3 regions of the Agrobacterium vacciniicorymbosi genome follow, and region 2 is predicted to be linked to each of the others. Evidence: riboswitches for the same ligand, from Rfam matches in the RefSeq annotation. Region 2 holds a riboswitch; each other region holds the start of a gene.
The links. A riboswitch is a leader RNA that binds a small molecule or an ion and turns the genes downstream of it on or off. The one in region 2 is predicted to bind thiamine pyrophosphate.

Region 1: it holds a riboswitch for thiamine pyrophosphate, as region 2 does, so the genes downstream of both, thiC (phosphomethylpyrimidine synthase ThiC) here and thiB (thiamine ABC transporter substrate binding subunit) in region 2, are expected to answer to the same signal.
Region 3: it holds a riboswitch for thiamine pyrophosphate, as region 2 does, so the genes downstream of both, ABUK73_RS06770 (hydroxyethylthiazole kinase) here and thiB (thiamine ABC transporter substrate binding subunit) in region 2, are expected to answer to the same signal.

The regions. Positions count from the first base shown of each region.
Region 1 covers NZ_JBETMF010000014.1:18,344-25,547, forward strand. The annotation lists gene ABUK73_RS19610 (winged helix-turn-helix domain-containing protein) at 1-187, opposite strand, end outside; gene ABUK73_RS19615 (P1 family peptidase) at 184-1,182, opposite strand; gene ABUK73_RS19620 (thiazole synthase) at 1,247-2,020, opposite strand; gene thiS (sulfur carrier protein ThiS) at 2,024-2,221, opposite strand; gene thiO (glycine oxidase ThiO) at 2,190-3,185, opposite strand; gene thiC (phosphomethylpyrimidine synthase ThiC) at 3,187-5,010, opposite strand; TPP riboswitch at 5,109-5,220, opposite strand; gene ABUK73_RS19640 (acyl carrier protein) at 5,390-5,641, shown strand; gene ABUK73_RS19645 (acyl-CoA dehydrogenase family protein) at 5,641-6,822, shown strand; gene ABUK73_RS19650 (amino acid--[acyl-carrier-protein] ligase) at 6,846-7,204, shown strand, end outside.
Region 2 covers NZ_JBETMF010000014.1:128,653-135,856, forward strand. The annotation lists gene ABUK73_RS20110 (CarD family transcriptional regulator) at 1-91, shown strand, start outside; gene ABUK73_RS20115 (M48 family metalloprotease) at 179-1,702, opposite strand; gene ABUK73_RS20120 (thiamine ABC transporter ATP-binding protein) at 1,976-2,692, opposite strand; gene thiP (thiamine/thiamine pyrophosphate ABC transporter permease ThiP) at 2,689-4,308, opposite strand; gene thiB (thiamine ABC transporter substrate binding subunit) at 4,327-5,340, opposite strand; TPP riboswitch at 5,383-5,492, opposite strand; gene ABUK73_RS20135 (VOC family protein) at 5,550-5,942, opposite strand; gene ABUK73_RS20140 (ABC-F family ATP-binding cassette domain-containing protein) at 6,037-7,204, opposite strand, start outside.
Region 3 covers NZ_JBETMF010000003.1:175,872-183,075, reverse strand. The annotation lists gene alr (alanine racemase) at 1-573, opposite strand, end outside; gene ABUK73_RS06785 (Lrp/AsnC family transcriptional regulator) at 700-1,161, shown strand; gene thiD (bifunctional hydroxymethylpyrimidine kinase/phosphomethylpyrimidine kinase) at 1,164-1,964, opposite strand; gene thiE (thiamine phosphate synthase) at 1,961-2,617, opposite strand; gene ABUK73_RS06770 (hydroxyethylthiazole kinase) at 2,607-3,344, opposite strand; TPP riboswitch at 3,409-3,511, opposite strand; gene iolG (inositol 2-dehydrogenase) at 3,591-4,583, opposite strand; gene ABUK73_RS06760 (LysR family transcriptional regulator) at 4,734-5,717, opposite strand; gene ABUK73_RS06755 (FadR/GntR family transcriptional regulator) at 5,796-6,527, opposite strand; gene ABUK73_RS06750 (four-carbon acid sugar kinase family protein) at 6,530-7,204, opposite strand, start outside.

The DNA of each region.
Region 1 (7,204 bases), 110 kb from region 2:
TTAGCGCATCTACCAGCAGCCATGCGCGGCGATAGGACATATCCATGGCCCGCCCGGCAGCGGAAATGGAGCCGGTAGAGGCAATCAATTCCATCAGTTGGATTTTTCCCCGCCCAAGCCTATCGCTCGGGGGAAAGTCGATCCGCAGAACCGTTTTCAGCGGCAATTTCTCGGTTCGATCACTCATTTGGCACCTGCTCCGAAATGATCCCGCCAGGATTTTTGTGCGCCCTCATGGGGCAAAGCCGTGGCTTCATAAACGCCGCGTGCAATGGCGCGGCTGACGACCAAGCCCGCAAGATGGCAAAGTTCGGCAAAGTCACTCGCGGCATTCATCGGTTTCTGAGAGGTCGCAGCGGCAAACATGGTATCGCCATCGCTGGCGAGATGTGACGGCAGAATGGCCCGGGCAAGCCCACCATGCGCCATGATCGAAAGCCGATGCGCCTGCGCTTTCGTCATTACGGCATCGGTCACCACTGCGCCGATCGTCGTTGCCGTCAGCGTCACACCCTTGATGCGCATGGCCGTGTCGGCAGGAGAAAACTGCGGCGGTAAGCCAAGCCCGCCGAATTCATCGTCACGCTCGAAGGGGGCAGCCCAGAAATGCTGGCTTGTTCCTACAGTTGCGGAGCCCATGGCGTTAACCGCGACAATCGCCGCAACCTTATGACCGCCCGACGTCAAGGCACTGGCAGAACCAAGCCCACCCTTGAGCGTCGCCGTGGTAGCGCCTGTGCCAGCACCAACGCTGCCAAGCGCGAAGGGCTGGCGAGTTGCGGCCTTGAAAGCGTCATATCCCATCTCGCGATAGGGTGAATGCAGGCCCCAATCCTTGTTGCCGCCATTCAGCAGATCCATGAGGATCGCCTGCGGCACGATGGGAACGCGGGTCGAACCGACAGCAAGACCGCGCCCGATCTCGCGAAGCCCAGATTGCACACCGCCTGCCGCATCCAAACCGAAGGCCGAACCGCCCGACAGCACCAGGGCATCGACCGCCTCCACCGTCATCGACGGATCGAGCAGCGCCGTATCCCGCCCGCCCGGCGCACCGCCAAGAACGAAGCCGGAGGCGATGGCCGGTTGGTCAAAAACGATGGCAGTGACGCCCGATCCGAGTTGGAGATCGGTGGCATGGCCGACGGCCACACCATCGATATCGGTCAGCAGATTGTGCATGTCTGGGTACCTCTTGAGGCTCTTGCCTGCCGGTATCCCGCCCTCACCTCATCTTGTCAACGGCTCAGGAAAACACCGCCGTGCCAATCACAGGCGTGGATGGCACCGCCATGTCGCGCGGCTCCAGCATGCCCGAGAGATAGGCCTCGCGCCCAGCCGCCACCGCTTTTGCGAACGCGCCAGCCATGATGACCGGATTGCCCGCACCGGCCACCGCCGTATTGAGCAGCACGGCATCGTAACCCAGTTCCATAACGGTCGCGGCATGCGAAGGCCGTCCAAGCCCGGCATCGACAATCATCGGCACATCCTGGAAATGGGCGCGCATGGAGCGCAGAGCAGTAATGTTCAGCGGCCCAATGGCGCTGCCGATGGGCGCGCACCAGGGCATCAGAACCTTGCAACCCGCATCCACCAGTTTTTCCGCCACCACCAGATCATCGGTCGTATAGGGAAACACCTCGAAACCGTCATCGCTCAGAATGCGGGCCGCCTCCACCAGAGCAAAGACATCCGGCTGCAGCGTATCGTGGTTACCGATCACCTCTAGCTTGATCCAGTTGGTTCTGAAAACCTCCCGCGCCATCTTGGCCGTCAGCACCGCTTCCTTGGCCGTGTGGCAACCGGCGGTGTTGGGCAAAATATGCCGGTCAAGCTCACGGATCAGCTCGAAAAACTGCCCGCCCTGCCTGCCACCCGCCGTTTCGCGTCGCAGAGAGATGGTGAGAATATCGGTCTTGCTGGCCCGCACCGCATCCGCCAGCACGGCGGGCGAAGGGTAACGAGCAGTGCCGAGCAGCAGCCGCGATCCGACTTCGCGTCCATAGAGTTTCAACATCGCCTATCCTCCCTGCATGGGTGAAAGAACTTCGATCCTGTCGAATTCCTTCAGCTTAAAATCATCGCGATCCTGCGCATGGACGAGATCGCCGTTGACCGCTGTCGCCAGCCAGTCGCCTTCGTAGTCCAGCGCGGTCAGCAGGTGCGAAAGCCGGTCGGTGGCAAGGTCATGCTCTTGCCCGTTGACGCGAATCTTCATGGGAAACCTCCTTTGACATTACGATTTCGGCGGACTGCTGCGCCATGGCTGGCGACAGCAGGAAGCCGTGCCGATGGGCGCCATTGATGAACAGCGTGCCGCCATCTTCCCGAATGCTGGGCAGATTATCGGTAAATGCGGGACGGATACCGGTGCCCGTCTCGATGATCTGCGCCTCCCCGAAAGCGGGGTGTAGCGCATAGGCCGCATTCAGCAGTTCCATCATCGAACGGGCGGTGATCGGTCCCGCATCATCTGTTTCGATCATCGTCGCCCCTACCATGAAGCGCCCCGCTTCCCGCGGCACGATGTACAGCGGAATGCGCGGATGAAGCAGTCGCACGGGACGGGAAAGCGTCACCTCACCGGTCGAGAGGTAAAGCATTTCCCCACGCACGCCGCGAAGGCCGGTAAGCTTGCCGGTCTGCGCCGCGCCGGTGCAATCAATGATGTGATCGAATTCACGTTTATCCACTGCCTCGCCGCCGAAGTGAAAGCGGACACCCATCGAAACCAGACGCTCATAGAGTGCCGAGAGCGCCCGTCGCGGATCGAGATGCCCCTCGCCTTCGAAGAACAAGCCGGTACGGAAACGTCCGGCGAGATCGGGCTCTAGTGCCGAAATCTCATCCTCATCCAACCAGCGATAGCCTGATGTGCGAGAAGCAAAGCGTGAAAGTTCTGCCTTGTCCCGCGCCGGAGCCACGACCAATGTGCCTTTGCGTTTCACCAGCCCCGGCGTCGCCTCGTCCCACCAGTCGAGCGCCGATTGGCCTAATGTCAGCACGGTTTCCTCGGCGCTTTCGCGTTCACACCAAGGTGCCAGCATGCCGCCCGCATACCAGGACGCACCGCGCCCCGGCTGGTTGGCGAGATCGCAAACCACGACCTCCATTCCGTGGCGGGCAAGTTCAAGAGCAGCCGTAAGACCGGCAACGCCTGCTCCCTTGATGAGAATGCGCATCTCATTCCCCCGCAACCGGCTTTTCCAGCGGCATATAGAGATCACCGCCCTGCTGGAATTTCTGCGCCATGGCTTCCAGACCTTCCTTCTGCGCCTCGGCGCGGATATCGTGCGAAATGCGCATGGAGCAGAATTTCGGCCCGCACATGGAGCAGAAATGCGCGACCTTATGCGCCTCCTTCGGCAAGGTCTCATCATGGAAAGACCGTGCCGTTTCCGGGTCTAGCGACAGGTTGAACTGGTCTTCCCAGCGGAACTCGAAGCGGGCGCGCGACAGCGCATTGTCGCGGATTTGCGCCGCCGGATGCCCCTTGGCGAGATCGGCGGCGTGGGCAGCGATCTTGTAGGTGATGACGCCGACCTTCACGTCATTGCGATCCGGCAGGCCCAGATGTTCCTTCGGCGTGACATAACAAAGCATGGCCGTGCCGAACCAGCCGATCATCGCCGCACCAATGCCTGACGTGATGTGGTCGTAGCCCGGCGCGATATCCGTTGTCAGCGGCCCAAGCGTATAGAAGGGCGCTTCGCCGCAAACCTTCAGCTGCTTGTCCATGTTTTCCTTGATCTTGTGCATCGGCACATGGCCAGGGCCTTCGATCATGACCTGACAATCTTTGGCCCAGGCAATCTGCGTTAGCTCACCCAGCGTTTCCAACTCGGCAAATTGCGCCGCATCATTGGCATCGGCAATCGAGCCAGGGCGAAGACCATCGCCCAGCGAGAAGGACACATCGTAAGCGCGGCAGATGTCGCAAATCTCCTCGAAATGCTCGTAGAGAAAGGATTCCTTGTGGTGATGCAGGCACCACTTGGCCATGATCGAGCCGCCACGCGAGACGATGCCGGTGACGCGATTGACGGTGAGGGGAATGTAATGCAGCCGGACGCCGGCATGGATGGTGAAGTAATCGACGCCCTGTTCGGCCTGCTCGATCAATGTATCGCGAAACACCTCCCAGGTCAGGTCTTCGGCAATGCCATTGACCTTTTCCAGCGCCTGATAAAGCGGCACGGTTCCGATCGGCACCGGCGAATTGCGGATGATCCATTCGCGGATATTGTGAATGTTGCGACCGGTGGACAGGTCCATGACCGTATCGCCACCCCAACGGATAGCCCAGACCATCTTGTCGACCTCATCCGCCATGGAGGAGGTCACCGCCGAGTTGCCAATATTGGCGTTGATCTTGACGAGGAAATTGCGACCGATGATCATCGGCTCTGCCTCGGGGTGGTTGATGTTGGCTGGGATGATCGCCCTGCCCGCAGCAACCTCCTGGCGCACAAATTCAGCCGTGACGAAATCTGGAATATTCGCGCCAAAACTTTCGCCATCCAGCACCAGCTTTTCCTTGGCAGCTTCACGGCCAAGGTTTTCGCGGATGGCGATGAACTCCATTTCCGGCGTGATGATACCGGCGCGGGCATAGGCAAGCTGCGTTACCGCCTTGCCATCCTTCGCTTTCAGCGGCTGGTGGCGCAGCGGAAATTCCGGCGTCAGGCGCTCGCCCGTCGCAAAACCATTATCCTCCGGTTTGACATGGCGGCCATCGTAAGCCTCCACATCGCCCCGCGCGACAACCCAGTCGTGACGCAAACGCGGAAGTCCGCCTTCGATGCTGACCGCATGGGAAGGGTCGGTATAGGGACCGGAGGAATCATATACCGTAACCGGCGGTTCGCCCGCCGTGGGATGCACGGCGATTTCGCGCATGGGGACGCGGATGTGAGGGTGGATGATGCCCGGCTTGTAGACCTTGGTCGAAGCGGGCAGCGGACCTGTGGTAACGACAGGGGAGAGATTTTTAGCGGCAATGTTCATCGTGAGGCTCCAAAGCAAAAACAGTGGAGACCCAGTTCGAGCATGAAGACGAAAAACCACGGGACCAATAGCGATTGATTCGGCAAGGCCGAACTGCTGTTCCCGCGTTTGCACCGTCCCTACGCCAGTATGAACTGGATCAGGTTCAACGGGTCACTGCGCGCTCTAGCAGTATCTCAGCCCCTTGCCGGGACCCCCCTGGTGAATGCCTCAATCAAAAACCTGACATGGAGTTTTGTCAAGTTGGCATCTGCGGTATGTTTCCTAAGGGCGGAAAGTCACCACAAATTAACCTCGCCATTTATTGGAATTTTATTTTTTCGCGATTAACTCCAAGAATGCGTTATGATGACGCTCTATCTGAGGGAGACTATTGAGAATGAATTCAACAATTCGTGAAATACTGTCGAAATTCGGCCAGCTCCCTGTGCCTGTCGATACAATTGCTGACGAAGATGATCTTTATGCAGCCGGACTTTCTTCTTTCGCATCAGTACAATTGATGCTGGGCATTGAAGATGCTTTCGATATCGAATTTCCCGACAGCATGCTCAACCGCAAGTCTTTCGCCAGCATCAAGGCCATCGAAGACACGGTAAAAGCCATTCTCGACGGCAAAGAGGCGGCATAATGAACGTGTCCGTCGCCCCACCGGATTCGACGCTGGCTGCACGCGCAACGCGTGTCGCCTCCATCGCCGCGCAGCATGCGGACGATGTGGACGCAGCAGCACGTTTTCCGAAAGAGGCGGTGGACGCCCTTCGGGCTGAGCGCCTGCTCGGCATTCAGATTCCCGTTCATCTGGGCGGCGAAAGCGCCGATCTCAGGCAGATCGCCGATATATGCTGCATTCTCGGCCAGTCCTGCTCCGCAACCGCGATGATCTTTGCCATGCACCAGATCAAGGCCTCAAGCCTTGTGGAACATGGCGAGGAAAGCGCGTGGCACACAAGTTTCATGCGGCGTCTGGCTGCCGAACAATTGCTGATCGGCTCGGCCACGACTGAAGGCGGCATTGGCGGAAACCTGCGCAACTCGATTTGCGCCATCCATGTGGATGGCGAAAGCTGCACGCTGGAAAAGGACGCGACCGTCATTTCTTACGGCAGCGAAGCGGATGCCATTCTCATCACCTCTCGCGCGCATGCCGATGCAGCGCCTGCCGATCAGGTGATGACGGTGTTTCTGAAAGACCAGTACAGCCTTGAGAAGACCCATGTCTGGAACACGCTGGGCATGCGTGGCACCTGCTCCGACGGTTTCCTGTTCAAGGGCAAAGCGCCGTCTGAACAAATCTTTCCCAAGCCTTTTGCGGAAATCGCGGCGCAATCCATGCTGGCGACCTCGCATCTTTTGTGGAGCGGCGTCTGGTACGGCATTGCAGCCGACGCCGTTTTACGGGCGCAGGCTTTCGTGCGCGCAGCGGCGCGCAAATCCCCCGGCGTGCCCCCTCCCGGTGCCATCCGTCTGGCGGAAGTGTCCAACAAGCTCCAGATCGTCAAATCCAACGTCATTGCCGGTCTGAAGGCCTATGAGGACACCAAGTCCGATCCCGACAAGCTGATGTCCATGGGCTTTGCCATCGCCATGAACAACGTCAAGATTTGTTCGTCGGAAACCATTCTGGAAATCATCAATCACGCCATGCTGATCTGCGGCATCATGGGCTACAAAAACGGTACGCCCTACAGCCTCGGACGGCATCTGCGCGATGCGCATTCGGCGCAGCTGATGATCTCCAACGACAGAATTCTCAGCAACTCCGCCAATCTCCTGCTCGTGCAGAAGCAGGACACAAGTCTTTCGATATAACTCTGGCCTTTCAGGATAAAACCATGGACATGCAAACTACGTTTTTGGATCGCCTGTTCGACAAGGGCCTTCTGATCGATACCGGCGTCGATGGCCTTTATGGCCGCAGCGGCCAGTTCGAAGACGTGATCGTCGCCTTCGAGCGCCTGATCGACAAGGTTGGCGGCGGTGACAAAGCGGAAGCTATCCGCTTCCCGCCCGGCATCAACCGCGCCTATTTCGAAAAAAGCGGCTATATGAAAAGCTTCCCGCAACTGGCTGGCACAGTTCATTCCTTCTGCGGCTGCGAGCTGGATCACGTCAGCCTGCTGAAAAGCATGGATGAGGGTGCCGACTGGACGAAAGACCAGAAGATCACCGATATCGTGCTGACGCCGGCGGC
Region 2 (7,204 bases):
CGTTCGTCTGGTTGAGGTGAACCTCAACAAGGGACCGAAGCGCGGCAAGGCCGTTGAAGAAGAAGATGCACAGGAAGACGAAGCCGCATAAGCGTCTTCCATTTCAGTCTTAGAGAACCCGGCCTTTGAATTGGTTTCCCGCATAGTCCAGCGGATGCCAATTCAAAGGCCGGGTTTTTTATTCGGCGATGATTTTCACACGCTCGCCCGGCTGAATGACCGATGTCGCGCTCATGGCGTTCAGCACGCGGAAAAGCTCGATCTTGCGGTCGGTGCCCATCATGCGCGCTGCCAGTGAGGCAACCGTGTCACCCGGCTTGGTGGTGACCACTCGCACGCGCAGCGGCTTCAAAGCAGCAATTTCACTTGGCGTCATCTTGCGGAAACTGGTGCGCAGCACATTGGCCACGCTATCCAGCTGCGCGCTGCCCTTCGGCACCGCCGTCAGGAATCGGAAAATCTGCTGGCCCACGCGGATAACGGTGACATCGAAATCCCATTTATCGGCTGTCGCGCGTGCTGTCGCTGCAGGCAGGCCGTTGATTTCCGTCTCGCGCACCGTTTCCGGCACAAGACCGGCAACCCAGCCGCTGGTCAGATAATTGGCAAGGCTCGTCTGCTTGGGATCGGCAACACCATCGAAACGGATCGCCATCTCGCCGGGCCCCGTCGCCAGCACTGCCTCGACCTTATTGTCGATCTGGAACCCGTCAGGCACATCGAAACGAATACCGAGCGTTCCGTGCAGGAACGTATTGCCGCGCACATAGCCTTCCTGCGGGCTGTCGCCATATAGCAGGCCGTCGATGCCGTTGAGGAACCAGTCACGACCCTTGTCGCCAACCTGTCCCTCCTGACCGAAGGCACGGGCATGCCGCTTGGCAAGCTCGATACGCTGCGGCGTATTGGGGTGGCTGGACAGGAAGTCGAGGCTCTGGTCGCTGTCGGGGTCTGCGGAGGTAAAGCGTGCATAGGCCGCCATGGAATCCAGGAAGCGCGGCGAGGCATAGGGGTCGTAACCCGCCTCACCCAGCATCCGCACGCCGATGACATCCGCCTGCAATTCCTGCTGACGTGAGAAGGCTGCAAGACGCAGCTTGCCACGCGCAAGCGCCTGCTTGCCTGCGAGATCGCTGGAGAGCACTTCCGCGACGACACGGCTGGCGATGACTTCCGCCTCTTCGCGGCGCTGGCGCTCGATGCCGTGATTGGCCGTAACGTGACCCATTTCATGCGACAGAACCGCAGCCACTTCCGACGCATCATTGGCAAGTGCCAGAAGTCCGCGCGTCACATAGAGATATCCGCCCGGCAGCGCAAAGGCGTTGATGGCAGGGGAGTTGAGAATGGTGATGCGGTAGGACTGCTGTGGATTTTCCGAAACCGCCGTCAGCGCACCGGCAATGCGGGCGACCAGACGCTCGGTCTTGTCGTCGTGATATTCGCCGCCATAGCTCGCCACGATGCGCGGATGCTCGCGGGCACCCATCTGCGCGCGCGGATCGTTCTTCTGCACCTGCTCCACGGTCTGCGGATTGTCGGACGGCTTGAGCGTCGACTGATAGGAGGGGCTGAACAGAGACTGGCAAGAAGACAAGACAAAACCAGCGGTCGCCAATGCCACCGCGCGCCTTACCAACTTGCCCCTGCGCCATACATTCTGACCGGAGGTGTGGCCCTGCGGGGCCTTCACACACGTCATCATCCTGCTCGTCTGCTCCTAACGTTCCTGATCATCCGTTAATTGCAGACCAGAATACCATATTACCCCTAGGGGCAGTTGAATGCGCGAACAAAGAAAACGATCCATCATGTGAAAATATTTCAAAAGGAACAATTGTTCGCATAGTTTTCAAGCAGTTGTTTAAAATGCGCAAGTGCAAAAATAACGCATCGACGTTGTGATTTCGCATGACTTGCCAGCGACCCGCGTCGAAATTGTGACGCAACCACGCCGACTGTTAGGCAGAGCAGCCTAGACAGTCAGAAAGGTTCTGATCTCATTCACTTGCGTCGCCGCAAAGAAGTCTTCCGTACGACCCTGATAGAGAACTTGCCCGTTGGACAGAAAGACCACCCTATCCGCCAGACGGCGAATATCGTCCGGATGATGGGTGACAAGAAGAATGGTGTTCTTCATCTCTTCATGCAGATCTTTCAAAAGAACCGCCATGCCGGAGCGCAAACCGGGATCGAGCGCCGCAAAAGGCTCGTCCAGCAACATCACAGCCCGTTGGCGCACCAGGGCTCTGGCAAGCGCTGCCCTTTGCCTTTCCCCGCCGGACAGCGTGGAAGGCAGGCGTTTTTCAAAACCGCCAAGCCCGACACGCTCCAGCGCGCGCTTGATGGCGGCTTTGTCTTTACTGGAAAGTCTCATGGACGGGCTGACGCCCAGCCCGACATTGGTGAAAATATCCAGATGGGCAAAAAGATTATTGTCCTGAAAGATCAGTGACACTGGCCGCTCTGAGGGATCGAGGCCGACCATATCGCGGTCATCGATCAAAACCCGGCCCGCATCCGGCGCTTCGAACCCGGCAATGAGGTTGAGAAGCGTCGATTTTCCCGATCCCGATGGCCCGACCACCGCCGTCACCTTGCCGCGCTCAAAGCCGCAATCCAACGCAAAATCCTGATGGCCGAGTTTCAGGCTGACCCTATCGAGGCGTGCGCCCCACTCCTGCGCATTCATGCAACCGCTTTCGATGACTGACGGGACACGCCACCTGCTGCAAGAACAAGGCAGATGACCCCGAGGATGAAGGCGTAACCCGCCGCGTCATTGGTTCTGTAACTGCCCATATTGCTATAGACGAGCCAGGGCAAAGTCACGAAGCTTTCCGATCCGAACAGCGCGACCGCACCGAGATCGCCAAGCGAAAGCGCCATGGCAAAGGAAAACGCCATCGCCGCCGGTCGCCACAAGACCGGCCAGTCAACCAGCCGAAACCGTGAGAAACCGGCAAGGCCGAGACTGGCGGACAGGCGCCCGCTGCGGGCCTGGTGGGTGATAAAGGCAGGTTCGAGAACGCGCATGACGAAAGGTAATGCCATCAGCATATTGATGGCGGCAACCAGCGCCGGCGCAAAGAACGCCACGTCACCAAATGATCGCAGCAGCAGAAACCAGCCGCTTCCCAGCACCACCGGCGGCACCAGCAGCACCAGAGATGACCCCGTGCCCATCGCCGTGAAGAATGTTCTCAGCACGGGGCCAGCCTGTCTGTGCATTGCAATGGCCTGCCGGGCGCGAATAAGTGCGACGGAGACGGCAAGCGCAAGCGATGCCGAGATAAGCGCAATCAAAAGACTGGTCATGGCCGCCTGCCGAAAGCTGGGGGTAGACAACAGCCGTAAGAGATCGGCAGAAACACCCGATGCAGCAACAGCGACAAGCGGTAAACCAACGAGGATCAGCGCCAGCAGAATGACCCCGCCATCCCAAAGGCGCGACCCGAGCGCTTCGCCATCCAGCCGTTTCACGGCCCGACCCTGCGTCTGCGCCTCAGCATCCGCCGATGGCAGAAGCGCCAGCAAGGCCAGAAGAATTCCCGTCATGACGATCTGCATCAGTGCCAGCGCAATCGCCCGAGGAGGATCGAAATCGAAGCGTAGCGCCTGATAGATCGCGACCTCGATCGTGGTGGCAGCAGGCCCGCCACCCAGCAGCAGAACAAGGGTAAAGCTAGTGGCGCAGAGCATGAAGATCAGCCCCGCCACACCCGACAGCAGGCGTGCCACGGCAGGCCATTCGATAAAGCGGAAGGTAGAGACAGGCCCGAGACCAAGGCTCGCCCCCATGCGCCAATATTCCCCCGGTACCCGCTCCAGCCCGGCCAGAAAAAATCGCACGGCCAGCGGCAGATTGAAGAAGACATGGGCAATCAGAATGCCCGACAGCCCGTAGATGCTGAAAGGCTGCTCTGCCCCCGCCGATAAAAGAAGCATATTGAAAATGCCCTGCCTGCCCCAGATCGCAATCAGCCCCAGCGCACCGACAATGACAGGCAATCCCATCGGCACCGCCATCAGACGGATGATCCAGATGCGGCCCGGAAAATCTCTCTGCCGGGCAAGCGCAAGCGCCACCGGTAATCCCAGCACAATGGAAAAGACCGTGGAAAGTGTCGCCTGCCACAGGGTAAAGCGCAGAATTCTCACCGTATAGGCATCGAACAGGGCTGCGGAAGCAGCACCCGTATCGAAAGACAGCAGCGCCGCGACAGCAAGGCCCATGAACAGAAGAACAGCGGCAAAGGCCACCGCTCCGCTGTAGATAAACCTGCGACTATCGCGACGCTCGATCATGATCGTTGGCGACCGGGCTTACTTCACGCTCATGGCGGCAAGCCATTCATCAATCCAGGCCTTGCGGTTCTTCGCCACCTCTTCCGGCGACATCAGATACGTCTTGGTGGGCTGTACCAGCTTGGAAAACGCATCCGGCAAGGGTGCAGACGTCGCGGCAACAGGCATCATCCAGTTGTTCTCAGGGATGGCATCCTGAAAACCGGATGTGAGAACGAAGGCGAGAAACTGTTTTGCCAGCGCCTGTTGCGGCGCATTCTTCAAAATGCCCGCCACTTCGATCTGGATATAATGCCCCTCTTCGAAGGCGGCCGCCTGATAACGCTCGCTGTGTTCCGCAACCATGTGATAGGCGGGCGAGGTCGTATAGGACAGCACCATCGGCACCTCACCCTTGGTGAAGAGACCATAGGATTCCGACCAGCCGGGGGTGACGGTCAGAACACGGTTCTTAAGCTTCGCCCAGGCCTCCGGTGCCTTGTCGCCATAGATGGATTTGACCCAGAGCAACAGGCCGAGACCCGGCGTGGAAGTGCGCGGATCCTGAATGGCGATTTTCTGCGATGGATCGCCTTCGACCAGTTCCTTCATGCTCTTGGGCGGATTTTTCATCGTCTGCGTATCGTAGACCACGGCGAAGTGGCCGTAATCGTAAGGCACGAACACATCGTCCTGAAAGCCGCCCGGCACCTTTGCCGCAGATGCATCGACGCTCGAAGCCTCGAACAATCCGGTCTGCTTGGCTTCGGCAATCAGGTTGGTGTCGAGACCGACGACGACATCGGCCTTGGAGCCGGGGCCTTCCAGTTTCAGCCTGTTCAGCAGCGCCACACCATCGGCCACGCCGACGAAATTGACCGTGCAGTTGCAGGTCTCTTCAAAAGCGGCCTTGACCTTCGGGCCCGGTCCCCATTCGGAAACGAAGCTCTCATAGGTGTAGACGGTGAGCGTCTTCTTCTCCTGCGCCATGGCAAGGCCAGGCAGCATGAGAGACGAGAGCACGAGCGAATGAAGGAAAATACAACGATACATCAACAGCACCTCCTCGAAATGACAACGGGAATAGGGCGCCATGGATGGAAGCCGTCTAATCCCTCCGCCGGTGTTAACCGGATCAGGTTCTTCGGGTTGGCAGAGCCTCTCAGCCTTGTCCAGTAAAGGACAAAGCACCCCGTTAGATCAAGGCAAGATGTAATCGCAGCGCTAACGCTTTGCAAGCCGGCTTTCTATCAGGCCCGGTGTCAGCTTTGACCGCTCATATGCACCAGTTCCCAGACATGGCCGTCCGGGTCCTGAAAGCTGCCCGCATACATGAAGCCATGGTCCTGCACCGGCTTCCACTCTGCCCCGCCGGATGACAATGCGGTGGCAATCATCTGGTCGATCTCCTCACGGCTCGAAGCCGAAAGGCAGGTCAGCACTTCCTTGGTGCGGCTGGCATCGGCAATCTCGCCATTGATGAAATCGCGGAAGCGCTCTTCCTGAAGCAGCATGACGAAAATATTCTTCTCGACGATCATGCACAGCGTGCGCTCGTCCGAATATTCCGGATTGAAGCTGAAACCCAGCGCGGTGAAAAAGGCCTTAGAGGTCTCGATATTCTTGACCGGCAGGTTGACGAAGATCATACGCATGTCTGGCTCCTCCATAAGACAACAGGAAAGCCCAAATAGGCTTTCCTGTCAAAGACGGATGACACGCACAAAATCCGACACGTCGAATTGCTTTTTAGCTCTCCAGCTCTTCGCGCAGCATTTCCAGCTCCAGCCACTCTTCTTCCATGGTCTCTAGCTTCTGCCGCAGCTTCGACATTTCCTCAGCAAGTTTGTTGAAGGCCGTCGGGTCTTTGGCGAAGAGATTGGGATCGGCCATGCGCTCTTCGCGCTTGGCGATCTCTTCCTGCGCCTTTTCCATTTCCTTGGGCAGATTCTCCAAAGCAAATTTCTGCTTGAAGGAGAGTTTGCCCTTCGCCTTCGAAGGCTCGGCAGCGGAACTGGACGCAGCGGAGGCCTTGGCCTTTTCCTGCTTATCCGCCTTCTTCTTTTCGTCCGAGGCGCCCTTGCGCTGCGCCATCATATCCGAATAACCGCCCGCATATTCGATCCAGCGACCATCCGGCGCATCCGGGTTTGCGGGCGCAATGGTCGAGGTTACCGTGCGGTCGAGGAAGTCACGGTCATGGCTGACGAGGATGACGGTGCCGGAAAAACCGGCGACGATTTCCTGCAACAGATCCAGCGTCTCGATGTCGAGATCGTTGGTCGGTTCGTCAAGGATCAGAAGATTGGTCGGCCGCGCCAGAATGCGCGCCAGCATCAGACGCGCGCGTTCGCCGCCCGAGAGATTGCGAATGGGCGTGCGGGCCTGCTCGGGCTGAAACAGGAAATCCTTCATATAGCCGGTGACGTGCTTCAACTCGCCATTGACCAGCAGGTTTTCGCCACGACCATCGGTCAGATAATGCGCCAGCGTATCGTTGGGGTTCAAATCCTCACGCTTCTGGTCGAGTGTGGCGATTTCCAGATTGGTGCCGAGTTTGACCCAGCCGCTATCCGGCTCCAGCTGACCCGTCAGCATCTTCAAAAGCGTCGTCTTGCCCGCACCGTTGGGGCCAACGAAACCAATGCAATCGCCGCGATGCACGCGAAGCGAAAACGGCGCGACGATCGTGCGCTCACCGTAGGACTTGGTTATCGTATCGGCTTCGATCACCAGCTTGCCGGATTCGCGGCCTTCCGCAGCCGTCGCCTGCACGGAACCCGTTGGCCCCTTGTGCCCACGATATTCGGCGCGCATGGCCTGAAGCTCACCCACACGGCGCATGTTGCGCTTGCGGCGCGCGGTGACACCATAGCGCATCCAGTGTTCTTCGCGCTCGATGGCCTTGCCCAGCTTG
Region 3 (7,204 bases), on a different contig from region 2:
ATCAAGCTGCGATCCATTGGCCGCATGCTCGGGCTCATCCGCGCAGGCCAAATGGCTCATGATGAAGGTGATCGAGATGTCGTTCAGAAGGCTCGGCGAGGTTTTCAGCGTTTCGACTTCGGAAGGTGCCATGCCCAGCCGCGACATGCCGGTATCGATCTGGATTGCTGCTGGAAGCGTCTTGCCCAGCATGACGGCATGCGCGGACCATTGCGCCAGCTGCTCCAGCGAGTTGATGACGGGCGTGATGTTCATCGCCGCGCAGGAAGTCTCGTTGCCGGGTTGAAGCCCGTTCAGCACGAAAATGTCCGCATCACCGGCAATGCGAAGACGCAGCGCGATGGCCTCATCGATATGGGCGACGAAGAAGTGACGGCAACCGGCATTGTAGAGAACGGGTGCGACCATATCCGCACCGAGGCCATAGGCATTCGCCTTAACAACGGCGCTGGTCACGGAATTTGGGGCCATGGCCCGCAGCATGAGGTAATTGTCGCGAAGCGCGCCGAGGTCTATTGTCAGATAACCGCTGGCACCACCGCTCGCCTTCTGGCGATTGATCGTCATGTCCATCGTCGTTCCCTTGTTATTTTACAACAAGACTATTGCAACGATTATCGAATTTTCGCAGTTTGATGCGTGGATTATTCGAAGATTGGCGATCAGGCGCAATTTTCGACGGCTAAATGGAATGATTTTATGTCGGCTTTGGACGCTACCGATCGTCACATCATCCGCGTGCTTCGGCTCAACGCCCGCATCAGTAATGCGAAGCTTGCGGCAGAGGTGGGCCTGTCACCATCCGCCTGTCTGCGGAGGGTGGATATTCTGGAGCGGGAAGGTGTCATTCGCGGCTACACGGCGCTGACGGGCAGTGCCGCTGGCGGCGAGGTCATCTCGGTCATCGTGCAGATCACGCTCGACCGGCAGACAGAGGATTTTCTCAATCGCTTCGAACATGCCGTGAGGCGATACCCCGAAATTCGCGAGTGCTACCTCATGACCGGCGGCTCCGACTATTTCCTGCGGGTGGAAGTAGAAAGCGCGGGCGATTTCGAGCGAGTTCACAAGGAAATCCTCTCGAAACTGCCCGGCGTCTCCCGCATTCACTCCAGCTTCGCCATTCGCAACGCGCTGGCAAGCCCGAAGCCGAGGGCCTGATGTCAGGCGCTCCACCAGCGATAAAAATGGTGCACAGGCCCGTGACCTTGGCCGACATGCAGGTCTCTGCCCGCCGCCAGCGCCCCCTGTAGATATTCCTTCGCCAAACCAATCGCATCCGCCAAGGGAAAGCCAAGCGCCAGATTTGCGGTAATGGCCGATGCCAGTGTGCAGCCGGTGCCGTGGTCATTGCGAGTGTCTATGCGCGGCATGGAAAATTCCTGCATGCCATCGCCATCCAGCAGCTGATCGACACTCTCAGCGCCGCCGCCATGCCCGCCTTTGATCAGAACGGCGCGAACACCGGTGCTCAATATTGCTTCGGCTTGACGGATCATCTCCTGCCTGTTCGTCGCAACCGGCTGGCCGCTTAAAAGTGCGGCTTCCGGCAGGTTCGGGGTGGCGAGTAGTGCCAGAGGCAGCAAGGCGCTGCGCAGGCTTTCGATGGCATCCTCCTGTAGCAGACGGTCGCCTGATGTCGCCACCATCACCGGGTCCATGACGACAGGACTGCTGATTTCATGTAGCTTTGCAGCAATTGTTTCGATTGTCTCAATGCGCGAGACCATGCCAATCTTGACCGCACCGATATTAAGGTCCGAGAAAACCGCGTCCATCTGCGCTGCGATCATGCTGGGCGAAACATCTTCGACCGCAGTCACACCCTTGGTGTTCTGGGCGGTGATGGCGGTGATGACGCTGGTGCCATAGACGCCAAGCGCGGAAAAGGTCTTCAGGTCGGCCTGTATGCCCGCGCCGCCACCGCTGTCAGACCCGGCAATCGTCAAGGCAATGGCTGTCATCCGCGTGCCTCCAGCGCAAGGTCCACCTGACGGCGGAAATCAGCCGTTGCCTCTGCAATATCGACGGCGCGGAACAAAGCGGAGATCAAGGCGACGCCGTCAGCACCCGCGTCGATTACGGGGCCGACCTTCTCCAGCGTAATACCAGCGATAGCGCCGACGGGCATCTCCGGGCAAGCATTGCGAAGATAGGTGCGAAGGTCGCGAAGCCCCTCCAATCCCACCGGCGCGTTCGGATTGACCTTTGAAACCGTCTCGAAAACTCCACCAATGCATGCATAGTCCGCAGATGCTTGGGCAACACGCTCTGCATCGCCCATGTTCTTGACAGTCAGGCCGATGATGGCATCCGGCCCCAGCAGTCGTCTTGCTGTTTCCGCATCCATATCGTCGGCACCCAGATGCACACCATCCGCGCCGGACGCCAGCGCCACATCCACGCGGTCGTTGATGACGAGAGGAACGCCGGTTGCCTTCAGCGCATCCACCATCAGGCGCGCTTGCTCGATCATATGTCGGGTCGAGGCGTGCTTATCGCGATACTGGATGATCGTTGCGCCGTGCCGTGCAGCGACGGCAGCCAGTTCTGGCAACGGCGCGATATCGTCAAGCGAGGCATCTACCAAGGCATTCAGTCTGTAATCAATTTTCATCGTGCTCGATCCTCGCAAGGGAAAGAATGTCGTTGGCATCGATAGCGTCCAGCGCATCCAGAAAGGCCGCTTCGAAAGTGCCGGGGCCGCGGGCGTGTTTTGCTGCAAGTTCTGCCGATACACCCGTCACCGTCAGCGCTGCCGTTGCCGCCAGCATTGGGTCCGGTTCGACCGCCATGAAAGCGGCGATCACTCCGCCGGAAAGGCAGCCGGTGCCGGTAACTTTCGCCATCCATGTATGACCGTTGAGAATCTTTGCGTTTCTGGCCGCATCGCGAAACACATCCTGCGGGCCGGTCTGGATGCGCAATGCTTTGCCGACATCGCCGATGACCGCCATCTCTGCCGCATTGCCGCGCACGATGGTCGGGTGGAGGGTGATGAGTTCATGGGCGAAATCCAGCCGAGACGGCGAGTAATCGCAATGCACGGGATCAACGATCCAGGGTTTGCCCTTGGCATTCGCCACCTCCACTGCCATGCGAATGACTTTGCGCCGCGTAGCATCCAGCGTGCCGAGATTAATGGTGAGAGCATCGACCTTGGAAACGAAGCTTTCGATTTCCTCTTCGGACGACGTCATGGACGGAATGCCGCCCACGGTGGTTATGCCATCGGCGGTAAATTTCTGAACGACGGTGTTCATCAGGCAATGCACCCGGGGCCGTCGTTGCCGCACCCGCGCCAGCAGCTCTGCCGCACTCTGTGCCGTTGGAAAACTCGCCATAGGTCTCTGCGCTCCAGATAATATCAGGGAGACCCGAGTCGAGCGGAGAAGAGAAAAGCTTGGCCAATGGCGACTGTTCCGTTCCTACGCCGGCATGACCCGGATCAGGTTCAAGGGTCCGGCTCAGCGCCATCTCAGCATCGTCAGATGCTCCCCTCGGAATGTCTGGAAATTGTCGTCTTTTGTGCCTGCTGTCAATGGCAGGTAAAGGCGGAGCTGCACGGCCCCGCCTTTTGTGTCGAGTGATCAGGCGATCTGGACGACCACTTTTTCACGCGCGGATTTCAGCGCCGCATCGGCGAGTTTCAGCGCGATCAGGCCGTCCTGTGCGGAAGGCGAGGCTGCGGCGTTGTTTTCGATGGAATCGATGAAGGCTGCAATTTCTGCGGCATAGGCGGCGGTGTAACGCGTCATGAAGAAATCATGCAGCGGTGGGCGCGTGTAGCCGTCCTTGGTTGCGACTTCGATGGAGACAGGGCGCTGATTTTCTGCGGCAACAGAGCCTAGCGAGCCGTGGACTTCAATGCGCTGATCGTAGCCGTAGGTGGCGCGGCGCGAGTTGGAAATGATCGCCTGGCGACCGCTGGCGGTGGTCAAAATGATGCTGGCGCTGTCGTAGTCGCCCAGTTCCCCGATTTTCGGATCGACCAGAACGGAGCCGGTGGCGAAAACGCTGACGATCTCTTCACCCAGCAGAAAACGGGCGATGTCGAAATCATGGATGGTCATGTCGCGGAAGATGCCGCCGGAGACCTTGATATATTCCGGTGGTGGTGCGCCGGGATCACGGCTGGTGATGGTCACCATCTCGACCTTGCCGATTTGGCCGTCATCGATGGCCTTGCGCACGGCCCGGAAATGCGGGTCGAAACGGCGGTTGAAGCCGAGCATGATTTTGGCGCCGGTTTCCTTGACCACATCGATGCAAGCCTGCGCGCGGGCAACATCGAGATCGATCGGCTTTTCGCAGAAAATCGCCTTGCCGGCACGGGCAAATTGCTCGATCAGATCGGCATGCGTATTGGTCGGCGTGCAGATGATGACCGCGTCGATATCGGGGTTGGCCAAAACCGCATCGATGGTGCTGATCTCGCAGCCGGTCTCATCCGCGATGGCCTGTGCTGCCTCCTGAAAGGCATCGACCACGGCCACCAGTTTCGCGCGCTTGTCGGAAGCAATCGCTTTTGCGTGCACTTTTCCGATGCGACCCGCACCCAGCAAAGCCAATCTCGTAACCATCGTTTCCTCCCGATCTGGTTAACTGGAGCTGTCTGTCGTTATGGCTTCGTTTGGAACGCCAATGCGAACAATCAGCCCATTTGGAATATATGTTCCATCTTGCTAGAGCGCCGTTTCATGCATGTCAAGCGGCGAGCAGTGCGTCCAATCTCAGACTATGCTGGCCAGATTGGTGTGTTTGCGAAAGCCGGGAAGGGCCTGCGCACGCTCCTCCAGCGAATGAATGAAATTTTGGATTGTGGCGGGCAGTGGTTGCCCCAGTGCTGTGACGACACCCCAGTAGAAGGGAATATGAAAGCCGAGCGGCAGAACGGCGACACCGTCTATCGGCAGGCCGCTGATCGTTACCGATTCCACGATGGCGACGCCCAGCCCCGCCCGCGCCAGAGACAGCGAAACATAGGTCGCATTGCTATCGACCACATCCTTCAAGGCGATATTCTGTTTCTGGAATGCCTGTTCTATTCGCATTCTAAGCCGGTAGGGATTGGCAGAGGCGATGATGCGGCGTTCTGCAAGATACTGCGCGGAGACGATGGTTTTCTGGGCCAGCTCATCACTGGCTGCGACGATGGCGACACAGGGGACTTCGCCGATCCAGTGAACGTCCAGACCGGGATTATCAAGCGGCAGGCTGGCAATGCCGATGTCGGCTGTGCGGGCGACGACAGCCTGCACGACATTTTCCGATGCCGTGCTTTGCAGATGCACATGTTTTGGAAACTGCTCTTCGGGAATATCTTTCAGGGCCAGCGGCACGAGACTGGCGGCAAGGGCCGGAATGGACGCGATCTCGATTGGACGAGCCTCATCGCTTTCAATGTGGCGCGCCCGTTCGCTGATGGTGCGAAGCCCGCCGAGAAACAGTTCCGCCTGAGCAAAAAACGCCACGCCCTGTTCCGTGGGCGCGATGCGCGGGCCGTTCCGATGAAGCAGAACGAAGCCGATTTCCTGTTCCAAATCCTGAATGAGGCGGCTGATGACGGGTTGGGATTTTCCGAGCGCTTTGGCAGCGCCTGTCATGCTGCCGATGGACACCACGGCGACGAAGGCTTCGAGTTGTCGCGTGTCGAGATATTGCTCTATCATTTCGCCACCTTCGATGGTCTGGTCGCGATTTTTCGCGTCTGACATGCTTTATGACAGGTGTCGTGATTTCTGACCATCCGCCTGTGCGTATGGGCGAGGTGCGTGCTTGTGGATAAGCGGAGCTTACTCGTTTTCCTGCGAGGCGAGTTCCGGCTTGCGCCCTTCGAACAGGCGGGAGCGGGAGCCGTGCAGGTGCTGACGCATCAGGCGGCGTGCCAGATCGGAATCGCGATTTCGAATGGCTTCGAAAATCGCGGCGTGTTCGTCATAGACATGCTGGAGACCAAGAATGGAATTTTTGAGCGAAAGACCGTGGAATTGCATTCCAACGGCAATATGGTCTTTCAGCGCTTCCATGGCAGTGGAAAAATAGGTGTTGCCGGATGCCTTGGCGATGGCGAGATGGAATTGAAAATCCGCATCTTCCCGGTGCCGCTGCCGGTTTGTCGCTTCTTTAAGTGCAGCCAATGCACGACTGATATGGGCAAGCTCGGCTTCGCCATAGCGCTCGGCGGCACAGGCCGCGGCCTCAGGCTCCACCGTCATACGGAATTCATAGCAGTTCTGGAGATCCGCGATATTTTCGAGGGGGCTAAACCCAAGCGCCTGTTTGACGCCGATACTGCGCACGAAGCTGCCGGCGCCCTGACGCGAATAGACGAGGCCCTTGTCACGCAGCTTTTTCAGCGCATCGCGGACGATGGGGCGTGATACCTCGAACTCGGCAGCAAGATCATGCTCGGTCGGCAGGCGCTCGTCATTCTTGTAGGCACCGGATTTGATGGCATGCTGAAGCCGCTCGTAAACGACGTCGCTCAAACTCTTGCGATGAGAAACCTGTTCTATCGCCCCCATATTTACGCTTCCCCTCCTGTTATGGTCTCAGCCAGTCGGAGAAGTGTGTCTTCCGTTCCAAAGCCGCCTGATTTGGTAATGTAGAAGGTGCCATGAAATTCGGCAACGGGTAGGCCCGGTAAAGCCTCGCCTGCAAAGCCAAGCACATGAAGACCCTGATCATCGAAATAGGCTTCTGCCGTCGCCCCGCCAGACAGCAGAATCGTATCTCCGGCATGGGCATATTCTGCAACGCTGGCAGCCAATGCGCTTGCAACCTGCAAGGGGCTGACTTCGGTCTCGGATGGCACGGCCTGTATGAGTGTGATGGATGAACCGCGATGCTCTTCTGATACCAACGCGGCAACGCCATTTGGCGCAGGAACATAGAGAAGATCAGGACGGGCGGCTTTCAGCCTTTCGACCTGTGAAAGCGTAATGGGATCGCGTGAACCGATTGCCATGAGGATTCGCCTGGTGGGGTAGGTAAGGGGGGACGGCTGGCTTTCACCCGCAATCGCCTTTGCCAGTGAAAGCGCGCCCACCATCAATTCATTGTCCTCAATGGTATCAGCGGCGTCGCGCATGTCCTGTGGTGTCAGCGTATCTGGGAACCGGCATCGCTGCGCCAGCGCTCCAAGGCGTTCCGCAATGGAGATCGGCGTGTCCACACCAAATCCGTCGATCATTCCATCTGA